2 regions of the Rossellomorea oryzaecorticis genome follow, and region 2 is predicted to be linked to the other one. Evidence: riboswitches for the same ligand, from Rfam matches in the RefSeq annotation. Region 2 holds a riboswitch; the other holds the start of a gene.
What was found. A riboswitch is a leader RNA that binds a small molecule or an ion and turns the genes downstream of it on or off. The one in region 2 is predicted to bind FMN.
Positions count from the first base shown of each region.

Region 1: another riboswitch for FMN. It lies ahead of ACKA06_RS09060 (ECF transporter S component); the one in region 2 lies ahead of ribD (bifunctional diaminohydroxyphosphoribosylaminopyrimidine deaminase/5-amino-6-(5-phosphoribosylamino)uracil reductase RibD).

Region 1 is NZ_JBJOSA010000006.1:43,430-46,520, forward strand. Features, by position in the region: gene ACKA06_RS09050 (GerMN domain-containing protein) at 1-222, shown strand, start outside; gene ACKA06_RS09055 (peptidoglycan DD-metalloendopeptidase family protein) at 536-1,303, shown strand; FMN riboswitch at 1,379-1,515, shown strand; gene ACKA06_RS09060 (ECF transporter S component) at 1,671-2,240, shown strand; gene ACKA06_RS09065 (ferredoxin) at 2,353-2,601, opposite strand; gene ACKA06_RS09070 (helix-turn-helix domain-containing protein) at 2,828-3,091, shown strand, end outside.
Region 2 is NZ_JBJOSA010000006.1:219,172-222,262, reverse strand. Features, by position in the region: gene ribE (riboflavin synthase) at 1-609, opposite strand, end outside; gene ribD (bifunctional diaminohydroxyphosphoribosylaminopyrimidine deaminase/5-amino-6-(5-phosphoribosylamino)uracil reductase RibD) at 614-1,720, opposite strand; FMN riboswitch at 1,865-2,009, opposite strand; gene ACKA06_RS10045 (four-helix bundle copper-binding protein) at 2,146-2,463, opposite strand; gene ACKA06_RS10040 (hypothetical protein) at 2,515-3,091, opposite strand, start outside.

The sequences.
Region 1 (3,091 bases), 180 kb from region 2:
GATGATAGGGTGATTGTGACGTTCAGTGAAGAACTGGACTTACATTCAATGAAGGAGCAATCCGCACAGGAACTGATAGAGGGAATTCTCCTTACCGCCAAGAGTTCCGGTTATCAAAAAGTTCTATTCCAAAACATCCGTCAGGAAACCTGGAATGGATTTAACTTTACAGAGCCACTGGAAACACCTTTGGCTCCTAACAAAAAAAACCTGAATGAATAGAGTGAATCAAAAGAGGCTGGAACAAAAAAGTGATTTAGTATAAGTAAAACCCGAACTAATTTGCATGAGGTGAGGCAAATTAGTTCGGGTTTTAATTTGTTCATTGTACATTTATGGTTAAGCTCATTCAGAGGCCTCTAAGCTTTATGTTTTGTCTCAACCTCTTTTTCCTTTGCATAAATAATTTTTTTCAAGACAAACTAGCAAAAGGGAAAATTTCTCATATCATATTTTCGGAATGATATACATATAGTAATAAGTATCGGATTTCCCGGCTCGTGGAAAGTTACAGAGTACCTTGAGGAGGACAAGCATGCTTTTAGATTATGCAAGAAGATTATTAATCGTTTTACTTTTGGCTTTATGTGTAAGTATCATGTTCCTAACCGGTAAGGAAGCAAAAGCCATGGATCAAAACACTGAAGGTAAGTGGATTTTTCCAGTGGACGGTGTAATCACTGATTTATACGGAACCCGGGCAGGCACTCATAAAGGGATGGATATAGGAGGGGCGGCCGGCTCCCCTGTATATGCCTCCATTGGAGGGATCGTGAGCAAGTCGTATTATTCAGAAAGCTATGGACACGTTGTGTTTATCACTCATGAGAATGGATATGAAACGGTATATGCACATTTAAATGACAGAAGTGTTGCTGAAAATGATGTGGTGACATCAGGTGAACAAATCGGCCGTTTGGGAAATACAGGCAGGTCCACGGGAGCCCACTTGCATTTTGAAGTTCACCAAGGTGAATGGACATTGGACAAAAAGAATGCAATAAACCCTTTTGACATTTTTGGAGAGGGGGAAATCGGACAGCTCGTCTTTGCCAAAGGTCAGGATCCGTATCAAACATTTGAAGCATCGGTAAACGTCCATCCTGCTGATCAAAAAGCAGCAGAAAAGAGGAACGTAATCGAACGTGAAATCATACATATTGTTAAAGAAAACGAAACTTTATGGGGAATATCACAAATTTACGGATTATCTGTTGATCAAGTAAAAGTGTGGAATGGAATGGATGCAAAAAGTAATGTCATCTTTCCTGAACAGGAGCTTAGAATCAAGGTTGGAAGTTGATTGTTTCGAATTCGAAACATTCTCCTTCCCAATTTAATGACTTTTATGTATAATGAACATGTATAAAAAAATAAGATTCGTCTTCGGGGCAGGGTGAAATTCCCTACCGGCGGTGATGAAACACTCGATGTTTCTAAGCCCGCGAGCCTTTTGGGGCAGGATTTGGTGAAATTCCAAAGCCGACAGTACAGTCTGGATGGGAGAAGATGAAGGTTTTAGCCAAAACGTTTAGAAAATGGGAAGCTGAACGTTTATTTGGACACGCCTTTTGAAACTCCGGGATGTTAGTTAATCTGGGAGTTTTTTAGTGCTTCAATGGCTGAACGATCTTCTATGTGAGATGAATCTCCAAAGGGAGAGAAGTGCAATGAAAAAAATGACTACGCGTACGTTTGTAACAATCGGCATGTTAAGTGCCATTTCGTATGTATTAATGCTTTTTAACTTCCCAATTCCACCGTTTCCTAAATTCTTGATGGTAGATTTCAGCGATGTACCCGCTTTGATCGCCACCATTACATTAGGTCCGCTTGCCGGCATACTTGTCGAATTATTCAAGAACATCATTGACTATGTCATGACGGGGAGCGACACGGGAGTGCCAATCGGACACTTTGCAAATTTTGCAGCAGGAGTATTCCTGATCTTGCCGACTCACTTCGTATATTCCCGTTTCCATTCCAAAAAAGGGCTGTTGGCAGGATTGGTAACCGGTACCGTAGTAATGAGCATTGCGTTGGGAATACTGAATTATTTCGTCCTGCTACCTGCATATAAATATTTCATGAATTTTGAACTGCCGGCAGGCATCATCATTACGGGAATCGTACCTTTTAACATTCTCAAGGGTGCTTTGGTTACGGTAGTATTCTTATTATTATTCTTTCGACTTCAAGGCTGGCTCTCGAAACAAACACCATTGAACAGAGCCGCTTGATAGCATAAAAAGCCCCGCCAGCAAATGCTGACGGGGCTTTGCTGCATAGAAGCACAACCAACACACAGAAAACAAAAAAGCGATCTTAAAAGATCGCTTTTGTTATGATGAACTATTCGAATTTAAGTGCGTCACCGTCAAATGGTTCGTCTGCAACTTTAATCGAGTCTGTCGGGCAGCCTTCGAATGCATCGATCATGTCATCTTCAAGTACGTCCGGCACTTCCACTGTACCCTGGTTATCATCAAGGGTCACGAATGCAATCCCTTCATCATCATAGTCATAAATATCCGGAGCAGCGGCTCCACAAGCTCCACATGCAATACATGTATCTTTGTCAACGATCGTATATTTTGGCAACGATAAAACCTCCTGAAAAAAATTCTATATATTCAATCATTCATTATACATAAAATGAGTTAGAAAAATAACCTAATTTATATTTTATAGAGGAAAGTAGAACATTTCAATAGTTAGGTCCGTTATTTATTATATTTATCCTAACTGCATAAAACAAAACATCAGAAGACATGAAATTCATGGTACAATATTTGACAATAACCTGCAATTCCAGAGGAGAAATCCCATGACTTATTTTCAATTAATATTATTATATTGCTTCAGGCAGTTAAATGGTGAACGATCTATATACTCGGCCTTTCATATTTTAAAAGGTAAAAAGTCGTCCCAGTCCATACAGGATTCACATTTATTTCAATTACAGCCATTTTTTCTGTCGCTCCCCAATCTGTCCAGGGATTATTTTGATGAAAAAGTGACGGGGTTGGAAGAGCACCAATTCATTCTACTTAGTGAAGAATCAAAAGCCGTTCTGACTGAAAAAGGGGAA
Region 2 (3,091 bases):
TGTACTTCTTTCTTTTCGCTGTGCCTGTTCATAAAATCGGTGAAAATACTTGGCCATGACATCGCATTCCACGTTGACCTTATCTCCTGTCTTCTTTTGACCCAGGACCGTATCTCCCCTCGTTTGCGGGATGAGTGATACCGTGATGGAATCATCGCTCAGTCCAAATACAGTCAGGGATGTGCCGTCGATCGCAACGGACCCCTTCATAATGAAATAAGGTGAAAGTTCTTTTGGTACAGAAATATCTACATAGACGGCATTTTCAACTTGTTCGAGCCTCGTGATCGTTCCTATACCGTCAACGTGTCCATTGACAAAATGGCCGCCGAAACGTCCGCCTGCTGCCATTGCTCTCTCGAGATTCACACGAGACCCGGCCGTCAAATCCCTGAGTGTCGTCGCCTCGAATGTTTCCGGCATCACGTCGACTTGAAACCTGCTGTCAGTAAAAGACGTAACCGTCAAACAAACTCCGTTTATGCTTATGCTGTCCCCGATATGGACATCTTTCAGAATTTTGCGGGCAGATATGGAAAGCACCATCGATGCCGCAGCTTTATTAATTTGATCGATTTTCCCGATTTCCTCTATGATTCCGGTAAACAATTCATCAGCCTTCTTTCATATTGGAGTGTTTTTTTGGGTGAGCCGTTATTTTTATATCAGGCCCGATTGTTTTCATCGAAACGATATTCATCTCAAGACCTTCTTTAATGGCAGATACTCCACTCCCGCCAAAACTGGTATGAGCATCCCGGCCGCCGATGAGCTTCGGCGCCATATAGATGATGAGTTCCTGAAAAGCTTTCTGTTCAAGAAAAGATCCATGGACCGATGATCCGCCTTCTACATAAACGGACTGGATTGAATTCTTGCCTAATTCTTTTAACACTGATTGCAAATCGATCCGTTTATCCGGGAGAGTTATGACTTCACAACCTTCTTGCAGGTAAGGGACCTTGTCCTCTTCCGTAATTGAATCACTCGTCATGATGATCGTCTTACTTTCTTTATCTCTTACAACATTGGACTCAAGTGGAGTTCTAAGGGTATTATCTAAAATAATTCGAATGGGGTTTTTTCCACCTTGGGGCAAACGGGTGGTAAGGTGCGGGTTATCGCGGATGATTGTATTGACTCCAACTAATATCGCGTCATGCCGGTGACGATCATAGTGGACATCGAGCCTTGATTCTTCAGATGTGATCCATTTGCTGTCTCCTGAAGCAACAGCAGTCTTGCCGTCAAGGGTAACGGCGGTTTTCAGCGTCACATAGGGGGTTTGATACTTCATATAATGAAAGAAATGTTTATTGAGTTCCAGTGCTTCTTCCCTGCCTTCCCCTATATGAACCTCCACACCGGCCTGCCGGAGCTGCTCTATTCCCTTGCCGGCTACCAGCGGGTTCGGATCTGTCGTGGCAATGAACACCCTTTTGATTCCGCTCTTAATGATAAGCTGTGAACACGGCGGAGTTCTGCCATAATGAGAACAAGGTTCCAGTGTGACGTATATGTCTGCACCATCTGCCTTTTCACCTGCTGCAGTAATGGCAAGGACTTCAGCATGTCCTTCTCCAGCCTTTAAATGGGCACCCATCCCTGCAATTTCACCGTTTTTAACAACGACGGCTCCCACTGCCGGGTTCGGTGATGTCTGTCCATTGGTGGCCGCGGCCATCGTAAGTGCAAGCTGCATATAATCCTTGTGCTCCATAAGTATACCTCCTCTCTCTATATAAAAATAAAACCCCAAGAAAAATAACTTGGGGAGATTGGCATGACAAATAAACATATTTAATGATACTATTCAGAAAAATCCAATCAATATGGTTCTCTGCTTTCCCATCAATAAATACTGCCTTTCCTTCTCCCATCCAGACTATCACTGTCGGCTTTGGAATTTCACCAAATCCACCGTCTGACCTTAGTCAGCCGGGTCACGGACTGAGAGCTCTTTGCTCATCACCGCCGGTAGGGAATTTCACCCTGCCCCGAAGGAAACCATATTCGATTAACATTATTCTATCATAGTTTTCTACCAGAGTTCACTTCTGATACTCATCTCATTAAAAATTTAAATCATTTGGACCAAAAAATCAAAAAAGGAATGTCCCTTCTTTAAGGAATCATTCCTTTCATTCAAACAAGTTTCCTGCATTCCTCGGCACAGTCGAAGCATGCTGCGGCACAGTCCTTGCAATGCCTGTGGTCGTGTGTATCACACTCTTTTCCGCATGCCTCGCAGATTTCAGCACAAAGTGTTAGAATGCCGGACACAAATTTGCTGCTTCTTTGAATCGCATTTATAGCATATGAACAAATGTCGGCGCATTCACGATCAAGTTCGATGCATTGCATCATACGTTGTTCTTCCTTTAATGACGCATGATAGCAGACATTGCATGCCTCCATGCAGTTCCTCAAGGCAGTCAGGCATTGTTTATAACTTGCATTCATCTTCTCACCTCCAGTACCTGAATAGGATTCCCCATCTCTTTCAAACAATGACTAAGAAGTAAGAAAATAATCTGAATCAACAAGCCATAGGAAAATCAGCAGCCAATCATCCGCTTCTGAATAGGCTTCAAAAAACGTTACATGGCTGTGATGACTGTCGAACAGTCTCTGAAAGCTTTGTGGGAGGAAGCCTTTTTGCAGGGATAGACGGTTTTTTCCTTTATAATTCAAAACCCACCTCTTATTCCCTTTATACAAAAGGATCGTCTCTCCATCTTCTTCATTAACCCATTCAATCGCAGTCAAGCTGTGATATTTGAGTCTATATTCTATGTTTTTTTTCTCATTGGCAATGATGACCCGTCTGCTCCACTTATAAAGTGTTAGAGGTAATTTATCTTTTCGCTGAAAAACATAATGCTTGGGACTATTGATGAGGGAGGTCCTCTGAAGTGAATAACTGGACCAGCCATTTGATTTTAAGTAATAGAAGGCTTCTTTGCTCTTGACTCCTATGAGAGAGTGGCTCGAAACCGGGATTTCTTCATAAAACAGCCGGGTTGACTTCCTGATTTCCTTCTTGATGCTGCGGCTTAAATAGAGGTTCGTCATGGCAGGTATAAACAGC